3 regions of the Pseudomonas sp. TE3910 genome follow, and region 2 is predicted to be linked to each of the others. Evidence: riboswitches for the same ligand, from Rfam matches in the RefSeq annotation. Region 2 holds a riboswitch; each other region holds the start of a gene.
What was found. A riboswitch is a leader RNA that binds a small molecule or an ion and turns the genes downstream of it on or off. The one in region 2 is predicted to bind cobalamin.
Positions count from the first base shown of each region.

Region 1: another riboswitch for cobalamin. It lies ahead of cobO (cob(I)yrinic acid a,c-diamide adenosyltransferase); the one in region 2 lies ahead of cobW (cobalamin biosynthesis protein CobW).
Region 3: another riboswitch for cobalamin. It lies ahead of ACZ9H3_RS06240 (TonB-dependent receptor); the one in region 2 lies ahead of cobW (cobalamin biosynthesis protein CobW).

Region 1 covers NZ_JBWBQN010000001.1:2,178,333-2,184,164, reverse strand. Annotated here, with positions in the region: gene hda (DnaA regulatory inactivator Hda) at 1-185, shown strand, start outside; gene ACZ9H3_RS09810 (C40 family peptidase) at 300-935, shown strand; gene ACZ9H3_RS09805 (C40 family peptidase) at 1,068-1,604, shown strand; gene ACZ9H3_RS09800 (O-methyltransferase) at 1,623-2,270, shown strand; cobalamin riboswitch at 2,355-2,575, shown strand; gene cobO (cob(I)yrinic acid a,c-diamide adenosyltransferase) at 2,755-3,366, shown strand; gene ACZ9H3_RS09790 (cobyrinate a,c-diamide synthase) at 3,363-4,658, shown strand; gene bluB (5,6-dimethylbenzimidazole synthase) at 4,655-5,302, shown strand; gene cbiB (adenosylcobinamide-phosphate synthase CbiB) at 5,302-5,832, shown strand, end outside.
Region 2 covers NZ_JBWBQN010000001.1:876,935-882,766, forward strand. Annotated here, with positions in the region: gene cobM (precorrin-4 C(11)-methyltransferase) at 1-747, opposite strand; gene ACZ9H3_RS03965 (cobalamin biosynthesis protein) at 787-1,212, opposite strand; gene ACZ9H3_RS03970 (CbtA family protein) at 1,212-1,901, opposite strand; gene ACZ9H3_RS03975 (CbtB domain-containing protein) at 1,913-2,101, opposite strand; cobalamin riboswitch at 2,199-2,420, opposite strand; cobalamin riboswitch at 2,480-2,679, shown strand; gene cobW (cobalamin biosynthesis protein CobW) at 2,778-3,845, shown strand; gene cobN (cobaltochelatase subunit CobN) at 3,849-5,832, shown strand, end outside.
Region 3 covers NZ_JBWBQN010000001.1:1,416,965-1,422,796, reverse strand. Annotated here, with positions in the region: gene ACZ9H3_RS06245 (ABC transporter ATP-binding protein) at 1-725, opposite strand, end outside; partial or broken gene ACZ9H3_RS06240 (TonB-dependent receptor) at 746-2,937, opposite strand; cobalamin riboswitch at 2,997-3,197, opposite strand; gene ACZ9H3_RS06235 (amino acid permease) at 3,228-4,628, opposite strand; gene ACZ9H3_RS06230 (2-aminoadipate transaminase) at 5,015-5,832, shown strand, end outside.

The DNA of each region.
Region 1 (5,832 bases), 1.3 Mb from region 2:
CCCTGCAACTGCGTGCTTCGCGCCGTGGCCTGCACCTGACCGATGAGGTTGGGCACTTCATTCTTACTCGTGGCACCCGCAGCATGAGTGCGCTGTTCGATCTGCTCGAACGCCTCGATCAGGCGTCGCTGCAAGCGCAGCGCAAGCTTACGATCCCCTTTCTAAAGGAGACCCTGGGCTGGTAGCGGCGATCTAGAGCCTCGGCACATAAAAGTCACATTTTTTTCGATTGAATTTGCAAATCGACTCGATAGAGGGCATAGTTTCCCCCTCATTGAACTCTAGACACGGTCGTGCCCATGCTAAATCGCTTCGCACCCCTCGTGCCCCTCGCACTTGTAACCCTGCTTTTTGGCTGCGCGGCGCATAGCCCTGTATCGCAGCAGCAGGAGCAGCAATCCATCGCTGCTCATCACGGTTCGGTCAAATCCTCTGGCACCTCTTCGGTGTTTGATGAAGAACTGGCTACTGAAGAAGAGCTGAGCGAGTTCGGCAGCAGCAAGCCTTACCAGCTGCCTGCGCTGGCCGATAACATTCTTGAGCGCGGTATGTCCCTGATCGGTACACGTTACCGTTTCGGCGGTACTTCCGAGGCCTCGGGCTTCGATTGCAGCGGTTTCATCGGTTATCTGTTCCGTGAAGAAGCTGGCATGAAGCTGCCTCGCTCTACCCGCGAGATGATCAACGTCAAGGCGCCACAGGTTGCGCGTAACAACCTCAAGCCAGGCGATTTGCTGTTCTTCAGCACCAATGGTCGCGGTCGTGTCAGCCACGCCGGTATCTACCTGGGTGACGATCAGTTCATTCACTCCAGCAGCCGTCGCAGCGGTGGTGTGCGAATCGACAGCCTTGGCGATCGCTACTGGAGCAAAACCTTCATCGAAGCCAAGCGCGCGCTGGCAATGGCGGGTCCGACCACCATTTCGCGTAACTGAGCCTCGATCAGGTTTGACACGGCGACGTAGCCCTAGGGTGCGTCGCCGTGCTTGTTTTTAGAAAGCGTCTAATCTTCACTACCACTATTTTCTGGCCAAGTGCCAGCCGGCTTCAGACAGGATGTTCTGACTATGTCGATGATGGCGCGTTTCGCGGTACTTGCCCTGGCAGCCCTGCTGGGCGCCTGCTCAACCCAGGCTCCGGCCCCGCGAGTGGTCGAGCCTGCGGTCATGGCACCGCAAGTCTATTTCTCCCCGGTTGCCGAAGATGTACTGTTCCGCGCCTTGGGCCTGGTGGGTACGCCGTATCGTTGGGGTGGCAACACGCCAGACTCCGGATTCGATTGCAGCGGCCTGATCGGCTATGTTTATCGTGATGCCGCAGGTATTTCCCTGCCGCGTTCTACCCGCGAGATGATCGGCATTCGTGCGCCGAACATCGAACGTAATGCGCTGCAGTCTGGCGATCTGGTGTTTTTTGCCACCAATGGTGGCTCCGAGGTCAGCCATGCCGGTATCTATGTGGGCGAAGGGCGTTTTGTCCATGCGCCTCGTACCGGTGGTACGGTGCGGCTGGACTACCTCGCGAACAGCTATTGGCAAAAGGCTTACCTGAACGCCAAGCGTGTGCTGCAACCGCCGCAGCCGAACCTGGCACGCAACCCCTGATCTGAATCGAGGTGGGCGATGACCGGTCAGACGCTCTACCTCGACGATGCCCTCTATCTCTACCTGCAAGGTGTTTCACTGCGTGAGACGCCGCTGTTGGCGCGTCTGCGTGCTGAAACCCAGGCGTTGCCAGAGGCGCGCTGGCAGGTTGCGCCAGAACAGGGGCAGTTGCTCGCCTTGCTGATACGGTTGATCGGTGCCCGTCGAGTCATCGAGGTGGGTACCTTCACTGGCTACAGCGCCCTGTGCATGGCGCAAGCCATGGATGGGGGGCATCTGCTGTGTTGCGATCTGCCAGGCCATTACAACGCCACGGCACAGCGCTACTGGCAAGAGGCCGGTGTTGCCGAGCGTATCGAGTTGCGCCTGGGGCCGGCGCTGCAAACCCTGGCAACGCTCGATGCAGAAGCCTTCGACTTGATCTTCATTGATGCCGATAAGGCCAATTACCCGCGTTACCTGGAGGAAGCCTTGCGCGTGCTGCGTCCGGGTGGCCTGCTGGTGTTCGACAACACCCTGTGGAGTGGGCGCGTGCTTCAGGTCGTACCGGACAGTGAAGACACCCGTGCAATCCAGGCGCTGAACGCGGCATTGAAGGACGACCTGCGGGTGGATTTGTCGTTGCTGCCGCTGGGGGATGGGCTGACCTTATGCCGCAAGCGCTGAACGTGTCTGTCGTGCCTCGCGCATGGCACGGCGTCAGCAGGTGTTCTGACAGCTTTAATTGACGCTCCCGGCCCAACCCTCTAACCTTCGCGACTTGTTTCAGGTGCTCTGCAGCCGTGGCGGTTGGCAGGGTGAAACAGGGAAGCCGGTGGGCGCTTGCAGCGCGATTCCGGCGCTGCCCCCGCAACGGTAGGTGAGTCAAGGTTACGCAGGGCCACGGGGTCTACGACCCGGGAAGGCGCGTCGCCAGGGTGTGCATGACCCCGCTCACAAGCCCGGAGACCGGCCTGTTACAGCCAACGGCATCACGGAGGGTGATGCGCGGTACGCCGGCCTCTGGCCGCAGCCCTGCGCGTTTTTCGTGTGCTTTGTCCATTCATCTGTCGCGCCGCCCAGTGGCCTTTCCAAACCCCAGCCCGTGCCGGTCGTCGTTGCTGACGATGGCCTGTGGTGCCCGGCCGACAGTTGCCTGCGGAGACTAGCGATGACTGAATCCACCGAGCGTGACGAACGCCACTTGGCGCGCATGCTGCGTAAAAAAGCGGTGATCGACGAGCGTATTGCCAATTCCCCGAACGAGTGCGGCTTGCTGCTGGTATTGAGCGGCAATGGCAAGGGCAAGAGCAGTTCGGCGTTCGGCATGCTTGCCCGCGCCATGGGCCACGGCATGCAGTGCGGCGTGGTGCAGTTCATCAAGGGCCGCAACAGCACCGGAGAAGAACTGTTCTTCCGGCGTTTCCCCGAGCAGGTGCGTTATCACGTGATGGGCGAGGGGTTTACCTGGGAAACCCAGGACCGGCAGCGTGACATTGCCGCGGCTGAAGCCGCCTGGGTGGTGACGCGCGAGTTGCTACAGGATCCGACCATCAGCCTGGTGGTGCTCGATGAACTGAACATCGCACTCAAACATGGCTACCTCGACCTGGAACAGGTGCTCACCGACCTGCAGGCCCGGCCACCGATGCAGCATGTGATCGTTACCGGTCGCGGTGCCAAGCCGGAGCTGATCGAACTGGCCGATACCGTCACTGAGATGGGCATGATCAAGCATGCGTTTCAGGCCGGTATTCGTGCCCAGAAAGGCGTCGAACTATGAGTGAAACCCGGCATTGCCCGGCGGTATTGATTGCGGCGCCGGCGTCCGGTCAGGGCAAGACCACGGTCACTGCGGCGCTGGCGCGGCTGCACCGCAACCAGGGTCGCAAGGTGCGGGTGTTCAAATGTGGCCCGGACTTTCTCGATCCGATGATCCTTGAGCGTGCGAGCGGCGCCCCGGTCTACCAGTTGGACCTGTGGATGATTGGCGCCGAGCAGAGCCGACGCTTGCTGTGGGAAGCAGCGGCTGAAGCCGACGTGATTCTCATCGAGGGCGTCATGGGCCTGTTTGACGGTACGCCATCCAGTGCCGATCTGGCTCGGCACTTTGGTGTGCCGGTGCTGGCGGTGATCGACGGTACAGCCATGGCGCAAACCTTCGGTGCGCTGGCGTTGGGCCTGGCACGCTATCAGCCAGACCTGCCATTTGCTGGCGTACTGGCCAACCGCGTCGGTTCATTGCGCCACGCACAACTGCTGGAGGGTAGCCTCACCGAGGGGCTGCGCTGGTATGGCGGCCTGTCACGGGAAACCGCCATCGAGTTGCCAAGCCGTCACCTGGGGCTGGTTCAGGCCAGTGAACTGAACGACCTCGACCTTCGCCTTGATGCGGCCGCCGCGGCGCTGGGGGGAAGTTGCGAATCGGCGTTGCCACCGAGCGTAGCATTTTCAGCCCCCCAACCGCACACGGTTGAGCCTTTGTTGGCCGGTGTCCGCATCGCAGTGGCCCGTGATGAGGCGTTTGCCTTTACCTATGGCGCCAACCTCGATGTGCTCCGCGACATGGGCGCGCAACTGAGCTTTTTCTCGCCGCTGCATGACGAACAGTTACCGGAGGCCGACAGCCTCTATTTGCCGGGCGGTTACCCTGAACTGCACCATCAGGCCCTGGCGGCCAACAGACCCATGCTGACGGCCATTCGTACCCATCATCAATTGGGCAAGCCGCTGTTGGCCGAGTGCGGTGGCATGCTCTACCTGCTGGATGCCCTCACTGATGTGGCGGGTGAGCGTGCCGAGTTGCTCGGCCTGTTGCCCGGTGAGGCCGTGATGCAAAAGCGCTTGGCGGCGCTGGCGTTGCAAGCGGTGGCATTGCCGGAAGGCACCTTGCGCGGGCACACCTACCACCATTCGTTGACCCAGACCGAGTTGACCCCGATTGCTCGCGGGCAGAGCCCCAATGGTGGGCGTGGAGCCGAAGCGGTCTATCGCTGTGGGCGGCTGACCGCCTCCTATGTGCATTTCTATTTTCCTTCCAACCCCCACGCGTCGGCGGCGCTACTGGCACCATGAGCGAACACGATTTCAGCGCGGACGAACGGGCAGCGGTGTACCGCGTGATTGCCGAGCGCCGTGACATGCGTCACTTCATCGGCGGCAAGGTGGCACCTGAGCTTCTGGCGCGCCTGCTTCAGGCTGCGCACCAGGCCCCCAGCGTTGGCTTGATGCAACCCTGGCGCTTTATCCGTATTACTGACCGCAGCTTGCGTCAGCGTATCCAGGTGGTCGTGGAGCAGGAGCGGGTGCGCACGGCCGAAGCGCTTGGCGAGCGTGCCGACGACTTCATGAAACTCAAGGTCGAAGGCATCAGCGACTGTGCCGAGGTGTTGGTGGCGGCATTGATGGATAAGCGCGAGGGGCATATTTTCGGTCGCCGTACGCTGCCGGAAATGGACCTGGCGTCACTCTCCTGCGCTATCCAGAACCTCTGGTTGGCGGCGCGGGCCGAAGGGCAGGGGATGGGCTGGGTATCGTTGTTCGAGCCACAGGCACTGGCGGATTTGCTGGGGATGCCCGAAGGGGCCAAGCCATTGGCCGTGCTCTGCCTGGGGCCGGTGGCGGCATTTTATCCTGCGCCAATGCTTGAACTGGAAGGCTGGACCAAGGCGCGTCCGCTCGATGACATGCTGTATGAAAACCATTGGGGAGAGCGTTGATGAGTGTGGCTTTGCTGAGCGTGGCCGGTGTGGCGCTGGATGCGCTGCTGGGTGAGCCAAAGCGTCGCCATCCGCTGGTCGCTTTCGGGCGCTTCGCCTCGCGCCTGGAACAGCGTTTCAATGCGGGTGGGCGTGGCTGGCGCAGCCATGGTGTCACGGCCTGGTTTCTTGCTGTGGTACCACTGACCCTGGCGGCTACGCTGTTGTCCTGGTTGCCCTACATCGGATGGGGGGTGGAGATCCTCGCCCTCTATTGTGCCTTGGGGCTGCGCAGTCTCGGCGAGCATGTCATGCCAGTGGCCGATGCCTTGCGCCAAGGCAACCTTGACGAGGCACGGCGTCGGGTCGGTTTTCTGGTCAGTCGCGAGACCCGTGAGCTGGACGAGACGGCCGTCGCCCGGGCGGCTACCGAGTCGGTGTTGGAAAATGGCAGCGATGCCGTGTTTGCCGCCTTGTTCTGGTTTGTCGTCGCCGGTGCGCCGGGAGTGGTGCTCTATCGGCTGAGCAACACCCTGGATGCCATGTGGGGC
Region 2 (5,832 bases):
CTAAGGCCGGTAGAGGTGTGCGTGGCCGGCACGGTACAGCGCCGATTCGGCAAAGGCATCTGCTGCCAGTACCCGTCCTACCAGAATCAATGCAGTACGCCGGAAGCCTTTAGCCTGGACTTGCGTCAGGATATCGTCCAGCGTGCCTTTGACCCAGTCCTGGTCCGGCCAGGTCGCACGGTGCACGACCGCGATTGGGCAGTCCCCGCCATAGTGGGGGCGCAATTCTTCGACAATCTTTGCCAGGTGCTGCACCCCCAAGTGTATGGCAAGCGTGGCCTTGTGTGCGGCCAGGCTGGCCAGTTCCTCGCCAGCGGGCATAGGCGATTTGTCGGCATAGCGCGTGAGGATGACGCTCTGCGAAACCTCTGGCAGGGTCAGCTCGCAACCGAGCAAGGCGGCACTGGCGGCAGCAGCGGTGACACCGGGAATGATCTCGAAGGGAATCGCCAGTTCGCGCAAATGGCGAATCTGCTCACCAATGGCCCCATACAGGCTCGGGTCGCCACTGTGTACCCGGGCTACATCCTGGCCTTTGGCATGGGCTTCACGCATTGCCTCGACAATTTGCGCCAGATGAAGCTCAGCGCTGTTGATCACGGTTTCGGCACTGTGCCCTTCGAGCACGGCAGCGGGCACCAGAGAGCCAGCATAGATAATGACCGGGCAGCGATGAATCAGGCGCTGGCCCTTGACGGTAATCAGCTCCGGGTCGCCGGGGCCGGCACCGATGAAATAGACGGTCATGGGGTGAATCCTGAAGGTAAGGTCGATGCGAGGCGCAGATTATCCGTCAAAGGACGCGCCGCAGGCCAATGCCAGGGTGGCATTAAGGCTGGCATGGCGTGGAACAAGGAGCTGTGCAGGCATTGAGCCGTAGTGCTCGGCCAATGCAAGTGCAGCACTTTCAGCGACGCCGTAACAGCCGCTGTGGGCGAAGGCGGGGAGCGAACGGTGGGTCAGGCGTGATTCAAAGGTGGCTAACTGGGCAGCGCTGAAAAACAGCAGTGGAATGCCGAGTTGAGCGGCGAGGGCATGCAGGCCGGCCTCCTCGCTTTTCAGTTCGATACTGGCAAGGCCAAGCAGGTTATCGTGGCTGAGGCCATGGGCCTGCAGGGTTTGATCCAGTAGATCGCTCAAGGCTGCCACCGAACAGCCTCGGCGACAGCCCAACCCGGCGAATACTCGCAACGGATTGGGCCGTTCAGGCATTACGCCTGGCTCTGGCGACGGTAGAGCCAACTGCTGATCAAGCCCAATGCCAGCCAGAAGGCAGCGTTGGTCAGCAGTGAGGCGAGTTTGAATTCGGCCTCCAGTGCTTCCGGAGCCAAGGCCTCATGCGCGTCTGGCTGTGGTGCACCGATTACATGAGGGATGACCAGCAGTACGGCGCCCAGTAACTTGAGCAAACCGTTGTTGGCGAATGCAATAAGCCCTAAGCCAATGGCGGTGGCCGCTGCAGTACCGATCCACCAGAATTGGCGTTGCGCCAGATCGGCCGCGGCCGTTCCTGGCAACTCCGCTGGCAAGCCCAGCGTGGGCGCCAGGCAGAACACCGCAAAGCCTGCCAGGCCCCACAGTACGCCTGCGACCCAACCTCCAGGCGCACGCAAGGTATACAGCCCCGCCAGTACCAGGGCAAAACCGAAGGCCACTACCAGGTTGCTACCGGTCGTGGACAGCAGCCGTTGCCAGCCGTCTTCGGGGGCCCAGGCTTGCGCATCGTGATGATGTTCGGCGGTACCCGCATCATGGCTGTGGGTTTCGACTGCAGGCGCTGCACTCTCGTAGGCTTCCGCCTTGATAATCAGCGGGGTGACCCACAGGCTTTGCAGCAAGGTCAGCAGCAGGGCTGCGAGCAGGCCGGTGAAGCCGGCCGTGCGGGCAATGTGCTTGATCATGGCGCTGTCCCTTAGTGGCAAGGAAACGCGGCGCTGTGACGGGTGTCATGGGCAGCGTTGTGAACCGCCTCGATGTGCGAAAAACCCGCGAAGTAAACCAGGCACAAGCCCAGCAGCGATGCGCCGATAGCGACGACCAGGCGCTGGCTGCGAGTGGTACTGATGGCGGCGGAGTGGCTGTGGGCGGTTGTGACGGGCATGGTGCTTTCCTCTGAGGGGTTATCAGCAGCAGGCATGCGCAAGAAACCCATGGGCGGACTCACCCAGAGGTTGCAACAGCGCCCGCCCACCGCGGGTTTGTCAATTCTGTACTGGGCCGGTCTCCGGGCTTGCGAGGGCTGACACTGTGCTCAGCCTGGAGCGTCACCTTCCCATGCCGCGTTGCTGGCACAGTGGTCTAGACGCTTTCCTCGCTTACCGTTGCGGGGGCAGCACCGGAATTGTCGCGCGTAACTCAGGCCGCGACGCACCGGTTTCCCGTTTCACCTCGTTAAAGGCACCCAAACGAAGGCGGTAGCAAATCACGGGCGCAGGTGCGCGTCAATCACAACGACGGTTGACCGACCCTGAACGACTGCGTAGCCTTGCCGTTTCGAGGTTCTCCGGTCAGCCCGGAGCTAAGACGGGAACGCGGTTTAAGCCGCGGCTGCCCCCGCAACTGTAAGCGTTGCAAAGCCTGGCATTGCCACTGCGTAGTTTTGCGGGAAGGCGCCGGTGCCGCTGGTATGTTCGCCAGCACGACGCAAGCCAGGAGACCTGCCTCGGACAGTTTCCGACATTCAACCGGGCGGGGTGATCCGGTAGCGAACGCGCACGGGCACATGACCCCCGTGGTTTTCGTCGTGCCCGCCCGCCATTGCTGCCAAGGGCAACGACATGAAAACACTGGCAAAACTCCCCGTTACCATCGTCACCGGCTTTCTCGGCTCGGGCAAAACCACGCTGTTGCGGCATATGCTCGACAATGCGCAGGGGCGCCGTATTGCAGTCATCGTCAATGAGTTTGGCGAGCTGGGCATCGACGGTGAAATCCTCAAGCAATGCAGCATCGGCTGTACGGAAGAAGAGGCCAGCGGTCGGGTGTACGAGCTTGCCAACGGCTGCTTGTGCTGCACCGTGCAGGAAGAGTTCTTCCCGGTCATGCGCGAGCTGGTGGCACGTCGTGGCGACCTGGACCATATCCTCATCGAAACCAGTGGCCTGGCCCTGCCAAAGCCTCTGGTACAAGCCTTCCAGTGGCCGGAAATCCGTAACGCCTGCACGGTCGATGCGGTCATTACCGTGGTCGACAGCCCGGCCGTGGCTGCCGGTACGTTTGCGGCGTATCCGGACCAGGTGGATGCCCAGCGTAAACTCGACCCGAACCTGGACCACGAGTCCCCGCTGCATGAACTGTTTGCCGACCAACTGGCCAGTGCCGATCTGGTGGTACTGAACAAGGCCGACCTGATCGAGGCGCATGCCTTGGCAGCGGTACGCGCCGAAGTGGCCGAAGAGCTGCCACCCGCGGTCAAAGTTGTCGAGGCCAGCAGTGGCCGTCTACCGCTTGAAGTCTTGCTCGGATTGGCAGCGGAATCGGAAGCGCACATTGACGGTCGTCGCACTCACCATGACAGCCATCACGATGGCGAAGACCATGATGATCATGACCACGACGCTTTCGACTCCATTTCGATTGAACTGCCCGAATCCGACGAGAGCTTGCTGCTTGATGCCTTGACCCAACTGGTCGTACGTCACGGCATCCTCCGCGCCAAAGGCTTTGCAGCCATTCCGGGCAAGCCGATGCGCCTGCTGATCCAGGGTGTCGGTACGCGTTTCGACAAGCACTTCGATCGTGCCTGGCGCGCAGACGAGCCGCGCAGTACCCGTCTGGTACTGATCGGCCAGGCGCTGGATGGCGCGACACTGGAAGCTGAACTGCGTACAGCGCTGGGCGCCTGACCCATGCACCTGCTGCGGACCCAGCCCGGCGGCTTTGTGCCGGATGACAGTATTGCCGACTTGGGCCAGACACCCGCCGAGCTGGTTATTCTCTGCAGCGGTGATTCGCACCTGGCACTGCTGGCCGAAACAGCCCGGCAACTGCCGGAGGATTATCCCAGCCTGCGTCTGGCCAACCCGATGCAGGTGCAGAACCATGCGTCGGTAGACCTGTATGTTGATCAGGTGCTGCGCCATGCCAAGGTCATTTTGCTGTCGCTGCACGGTGGCATTGGGTATTGGCGTTATGGCGTCGAGCAGTTGGTGGCATTGGCTGCCCAAGGCGTGCAGTTGATCCTGGTGCCGGGTGATGACCGTCCGGATCCGGAGTTGAGCAGCCTTGGCAACGTGCCGGCGGCAGACGCGGAGCGGCTCTGGCACTTTCTGCGGCAGGGCGGCAAGGCCAACGCGCTGAACCTCTTCAAATGCATGGCCAATCAATGGCTCGGACGTGACTACACCTGGGATGTGCCCCAGCAACTGCCGCGCACGCTGGTGTATCACCCGCAGCGCGAGGCGGCGGTACTGGACGACTGGTTCGCTGACTGGGTAGCCAGTCAGCCTGTGGTTCCTGTCCTGTTCTACCGCTCGCATCTGCAAGCGGCCAATACAGCCTTCATCGATGTGTTCTGCGAGCGCATCCGCGCCGCAGGGCTCAACCCGCTGCCCATCGCGGTGGCGAGCCTCAAGGAAGCCGAGTGCCTGGCCCAAGTGGAAGCCTGGCTGGATCAGGTCGAGGCCGCGCTGGTCATCAATACAACCGGGTTTGCCCAGTCCAGCCCGCAGAAGCCTCACCTTCGGCCATTTCGCCGCAATATTCCGGTGCTTCAGGCCATTTGCGCCCAAGACAACGAACCCGGTTGGCAGGCCAGCGAGCAGGGCTTGGGCGCACGTGATCTGGCGATGCACATTGCCTTGCCGGAGCTCGATGGGCGCATCATCACCCGCCCGATCAGTTTCAAGGACCTGGCGTGGCGCAGTGAGCGCAGCCAGTCGGATGTTGTCTGTTACCGTGCACAGCCGGAGCGTATGGACTTCGTTGCAGAGCTCGCACGCCGCTGGTGTGAACTGGCGCAACTGCCCAATGCCCAGAAGCGTGTGGCCCTGGTGCTTGCCAACTACCCGACCCGTGACGGGCGAATTGGCAACGGGGTAGGGTTGGACACCCCGGCTGCAGCGCTGAACATTCTACGGGCACTTCAGGGGCAGGGGTATCCGGTTGGCGCCTTGCCGGACACCGGCACGGCATTGATCCAGGCCCTGCTCGGCGGTGTCAGTAACGATCTGGAAAGCCTCGATCAGCGCCCTTGTGCACAAAGCATGGCGCAGGAGGACTACCTCGCCGCATTCGCCGCGTTACCGGCGGCCAACCAGGCTGCCGTGCGGGAGCGCTGGGGTGAACCTGAGCAGGACCCGATGTTCCGCAGTGGGCGGATGATGATCGCCGGCCTGCGTTTTGGCCTGACCTTCGTCGGCATTCAGCCTGCGCGTGGTTACCAGCTGGACGCCAGTGCGGTTTACCACGACCCCGATCTGGTGCCGCCTCATGGTTATCTGGCCTTCTACTTCTGGTTGCGTCATGGCTTTGCCGCCGATGCACTGATTCATGTCGGCAAGCACGGCAATCTGGAGTGGTTGCCAGGCAAGGGTGTCGGTCTTTCAGCGCAGTGCTGGCCTGATGCACTGCTGGGCCCGTTGCCAAACATCTATCCGTTCATCGTCAATGACCCGGGTGAAGGCGCCCAGGCCAAGCGCCGGACTCAGGCGGTGATCATCGATCACCTGATGCCGCCCTTGACCCGTGCCGAAACCTACGGCCCGTTGCGCGACCTGGAATTGCTCGCTGACGAGTATTACGAAGCTCAACTGCTCGACCCACGCCGAGCCACTGAGTTGCAGCGCGATATCCTCGCGCTGGTCCGTGACAACCATATCGATCGCGAACTGC
Region 3 (5,832 bases), 540 kb from region 2:
GCATGCACACCGAATACCTGGTGCAGGCGTTCGGCCGTCAACACCTCGGCCGGTGTGCCGCTGGCGACAATGCAGCCGTTGTCGATGACGTAAAGGCGGTCGCAGAATGCCGCAGCCAGGTTCAGGTCGTGGAAACTGGCCAGGGTGCTCAAGCCCAGGCGGCGCAAGTGGCCCAGCAGTTCCAGTTGGTAGCGTGGGTCGAGGTGGTTGGTCGGCTCGTCGAGTATCAGCAGTTGCGGTTGCTGCACCAGTGCACGGGCCAGCAGCACGCGCTGTTTTTCGCCACCGGAAAGGGTGGCGAAATCGTGTTGATCAAGGTTGCCCAGGCCAACCGCGCCGAGGGTCTGTGCGATCAGCTGGCGGTCTGCCTGGTTGTCGCCGGCAAACATCCCCTGGTGGGGCGTGCGGCCCATGGCCACGACGTCAGCCACGGTAAGGCCGAACGCCTGGGGAAACTCCTGCAGCACGACGGCAATGCGTTGTGCGCTCCAGCGCGGGCGCTGTTGCCAGAGGTCAGTGCCGTCCAGGCTGACGTGCCCGGCCAAGGGCGGGTTGAAGCGGTAGGCGCAGCGCAACAGGCTGGTCTTGCCACTACCATTGGGGCCGATCAGACCGACGAACTCACCGGCCGCCACGTGCAGGTCGATACCGTGCAGCAACCAGTGCTGGCGACGCTCGAGTGCTGCCGGCGTCCAGCGCAGTTGTTGGATATTCAATGCGGTCATGAGCGGCGGTTCCTTGTGCCTTAGAAACGGTAATCGAGGGTGGCGAAGTACGAGCGCGGCGCCCCCATCAGCCATTGCTCAGCGCTATGGGCCGTGACGGCATAGCGGCGGTCGAGCAGGTTATTCAGTTGCAGGCCCAAACGCACCTCCGGCAGCAGTTGCCAGCCGAGATTCCCATCGATCACGGTGTAGCCCGGTACCGTTGCGGTGTTGGCGGTATCGGCATAGCGCGCATCAACGTAACGCAAGCCCAGCCCGGCATCGAGGTTGTTGCGCAAGGCCTTGCTGAGCCAGAGGTTGGCGGTGCGCCGTGGTACACCGATCGGGCGGTTGCCCGAGCGGGACACGATATTACCGGCCACCACCTCGTCGAAGTCATCATACGCGGCACGCACCAGCGAGGCGTTTGCCGAGACGTGCCACTGCTGCGCAAGGGCCAGCTCCAGGGTCGCCTCCAGGCCTTCGGAAGACTGCTGGCCGACTTGCTGGGTGAGTCGCGTGTGGCTGTCGGTGACCACCGGCAGCTTCTTTTTCACGATCTGATAAGCCGCCAGCGTCCACTCGCCACGGCCGTTCCAGAACTGCTGCTTGAGGCCGAGTTCGGTTTGCTTCGACTCGGTCAGGTCCATCTGCTGTGCAGCCGGGCTGAGGCTGATCAGGTCGCCAACCCCGTCTTCACTGGTGGAGTACTGGCCGTACAGCGACAGCTGATCGGTGACTGCATACACCAGCCCGGCACGCCAGTTGCCGCCGTCGAGGCTGCGGTCGCTGCGCGTGCCGTCGACCCGGTTGTCTCGGTCGATATGGTTCTGGTCGCGGCGAATTCCGGTGACCAACGACCAGCGCTCTGACAATTGCGTGCGGTTTTCCGCGAACAGGGCAAAGGTCTGGGTGGTGCTGTGAGTTTGTGGGCGGGTGGGGTCCTGGCTGCTGAAGTATCCCGGGGCCGGCTGCCACGGGTCGATGTAGTCGCCGCCGTTGTCGGTGTACGGCGAATTGCTGTCGACGTCGAAACGAATCCGGTTGTATTCGGCACCGACCACGGTCTTGCTCGTCAGGCCGAACAACGTATGGTCGAGAGAGAAGCTCTGGCGGTCGCCGATTTGCTCCTGGTCATGCTTGATGTGCAGGTAGCTCTGGCGCAGCAGTTGGTCGCGGCTGCTGTCCCAGCTGTAGTCCTCGGCATTGCGCCAGTGCCGGCGGCTCTTGATGTAATAGAGCTGGTTGCTGGCCGTCAGGCTCTCGTTGATCGACCAGTCGCTGTTCAGTCGCGTCCATTCATCGTGGTAACGCTGTACCGCGTCATGGAGGTTGTAGTTCTTTTTGCGCAGGCTGTCGCGGTAGTGGCCGTCGATCAGCGGAGTACCGAAGTCGTTCATCGGCTCACTGTCGCCACGCTCATGGGCCAGGGTGAAGCTCAGGTCATCACTGGCATCCCAACGCAGCGCGGCACTGCCGGCGAGGTTTTCCGAGTCGCCGCGATCAATCCAGCCGTTGCTCTGCTCACGGTTGAGGGTGAGCCGGTAGCTCAGCCGCTCGTTTAACGAACCACCGCTGTCCAGGCCCAATTGCTGGCGGTCATACGAGCCATAGCCCAGGCGCAGATGGTTACGGATCTCGCCGATGAAGGGCTTCTTCGGGATCACGTTGATCACGGCCCCGGTTGCCCCTTCGCCATACAGCACCGAGGCCGGGCCACGAATGATATCGATGCGCTCGACCATCCACGGGTCTACCGGGAAGCTCTGGGTGCCTGCACCGGTGTACAAGCGCGAGCCGTCGAACAGGGTCATCACCGAGCTGTGACCGCTGAAGCCTCGGGCAGAAAGGGCTGTGTTGCCGTTGCCCGGGGTGCCCACAGAGGTGATGCCCGGCGAGCGACTGACCGCGTCCTGCACACTGCGGTTGTTGCGCCCGTCGATGGCCTCGGCATCGAGGCTGCTGGTGCTGGCAGGCGTCTCCAGCGCACTGAGGTTCAGTCGGGAGCCGGTCGGCAGTGGTGTTGCCAGAGTGATGGCTTCGTGTTCGCTATCATGATCGCCCGTGATGGCTGTCGAGGGCAGGGCGAGGATGCGCTCGGTATCATCGGTGGCCAGTGTCGGCAGTGAAAGCGAGAGGCAAGCAGAGGACACAAGTGTGTGAAACAGGTAATTGCGGGACATGTCGTTCCAGGCTGAAACAGGAATGAATGAATCCCGGGGGAATAACGCATAGAGGCATGACGAGCACGCAGGCGCCCGCCAACCGGCCTGCGCCCGCCCACCGCGGGGTTGCCAAACAAGGCTTCAGGCCGGTCTCCGGGCTTGCGAGGGTCATGAGGCCTTCACCTTCCCATGCCGTGGCACAGTGGTCTGTCGAAGGCCTCGCTCGCTTACCGTTGCGGGGGCAGCGCCGGACTGGTCAAAGAGACGCACCGGCTTCCCGTTTCACCCTGCGCACGGCGGCGCAGGACACCTGAAACTGGCGCGCATCTGAACATCGAACGCCAGCTCAGTCAATCACTTAGCCGCGTTGCGCGGCAGCAGCGGCGGGTGTTGTCGTGCTCGATTTGCGCACCAGGCTGATCATCAGGACGATGCCGGCAACCGCTGCGGTCATCAGGGTTTCATAGCGATATGCGGCGCTGAACAACATGTAGCCGAGCACGCTGCAGATCAAGGCGATGACGAACCAGGTCAGCCATGGGAACAGCCACATCCGAAACACCGGGGTCTGGCCTTTCTGCTCCAGCTGCTTACGCATGCGCAGTTGTGACACCGCGATCACCAGGTACACCAGCAGGGCGATGGCGCCGGTGGTCGAGAGCAGGAAGCCAAAGACCTTGCCCGGCAACAGGTAGTTGATCAGGCAGCCGACGAAGCCTGCCAGGGTGGACATCAGCACGGCCACGGTCGGCACGCCGCTGCGCGAAATATAGCGTGTTGCAGTCGGTGCTTCGCCGCGTGCGCCCAGCGAGTAAAGCATGCGTGATGCGGTGTACAGGCCCGAGTTCATGCAACTGGTCACGGCGACGAACACCACCAGGTCAACGATCAGTTTCGCGCCTGGCACATTGAGCACTTCCAGTGCGCGCTGGAACGAGCCGACTTGCAGCAGCCGTGGATCGTTCCAGGCAACCAGCGAGACGATGAAGAAAATCGAGAAGATGTAGAAGATCGCAATACGGTAGATCACCAGGTTGGTGGCGCGGCGGATCTTCTCTTTGGGGTTCTCGGTTTCGTCGGCGGCGATGGTGACGATTTCGGCGCCGAAGAACGAGAAGATGGTCACCAGAATGCCGCCCAGCACCGCACCAAAGCCATTCGGCATGAAGCCGCCATTGCTCAGCAGTTGGCCGACCCCCGAGACTTCAGCCAGCGGCCAGTAGCCCAGTACGGCCGCGCTGCACACGCCGATGAAGGCCAGGATGGCGATGATCTTGATCAGGGCGAACCAGTACTCGAAGGTGCCGAAATTGCGCACGCTGATCAGGTTGGTGGCCGACAGGGTGACCATGATCAGGAAGGTGAAGGCCCAGGACGGGATGGCGGGGTACCAGGCATGCAGGATGTCGGCACCGGCGATGGCTTCTACCGGGATGATCAACACCCAGAACCACCAGTACAGCCAACCGATGGTGAAACCGGCCCAAGGGCCGATGGCCTCGCCGGCGTAGGTGGAAAACGAACCGCTGTTCGGGTTTGCAACGGCCATTTCGCCGAGCATGCGCATGACCAACAGCACCAGCAAACCGGTCAGTGCGTAGGAGATCAGGATGGCCGGGCCTGCGGTGGCGATGGCGTTGGAGGAGCCGATGAATAGACCCGCACCGATAATGCCTGCGATGGAGATCATCGAGACCTGGCGTGTGGTCAGGCCATGCTTGAGCGAGCGTTGCCCGCGGTTGTTATTGTTTGAACTCATGCATCAACCCTCGGTTCAGCAGCCCCCTGGCTCACAGGTCCGTTCGGGGTGAGCCGGCGCTGAACAATCGTTAGTAAGGAAACCTTCCGTGTCGGTACTGCGTCCTGCTCCTGGTAATTGATCCAGATCAGTATTGGTCGACGAACGGGGCTTCAACAAACGAGCAATACTCAGAACATCATTCCTTGGGGGAATTCAATGTGTGCCTGGGACGACCGTGCGAGGTCTTAAGGAAAACCTTCTTGCTAAGTGATTTGTGGCCGGTGACGCCAGATTCGATACTTTTAGGAATGACAGTAGAATTTTTATTCGCTTGTGCCAGGCCACCGTCACTCGCTTAGATAGCCGCCATACACGACCCTCAAGCCACGGGAGCGGCGCTTGTCATGCCTGCGCAAACCATCAGCAATTCCATCGCAATAGTTCACCCGATCGAACTCGATCATGGCCGCAATGCCGAGGTCTGGGATGTCGATGGCAAGCGTTACATCGACTTTGTCGGCGGTATCGGCGTGCTCAACCTGGGCCATTGCAACCCGGCGGTGGTGGCGGCGATTCAGGCGCAAGCAGCACGCTTGACCCACTCGGCGTTCAACGCTGTGCCGCACACGCCTTACCTTCAGTTGATGGAGCGGCTTGTGGCGTTCATCGGCCTGAGCTACCCGGCCAGTGGCATGCTCACCAACAGTGGTGCCGAAGCGGCCGAAAATGCCCTGAAAATTGCCCGGGGCGTTACCCGGCGCACTGCGGTGGTGGCGTTCGACGGCGGTTTTCATGGCCGCACCCTGGCCACCCTGAACCTCAATGGCAAGGTCGCCCCGTACAAACAAGGCATTGGTGTGTTGCCGGGGCCGGTGTATCACTTGCCATACCCCAGCCCGGACAACGACGTCAGTGTCGATCAGGCGCTGAAGGCCATGGAGCGCCTGTTCAGTGTCGAAATCGACGTCAACGAGGTGGCCTGTTTTATCGTGGAGTCGATTCAGGGCGAGGGTGGTTTCCTGGCGCTGGAGCCAGCGTTTGCCCGGCACCTGCGTCAGTTCTGCGATGAGCGCGGGATTCTGCTGATTGTCGATGAAATTCAGTCTGGCTTCGGGCGCACCGGGCAGCGTTTCGGCTTCGGTCGCCTGGGTATTGAGCCGGACCTGCTGCTGCTGGGCAAGAGTATTGCTGGCGGGGTTCCGCTGGGCGCGGTGGTGGGCCG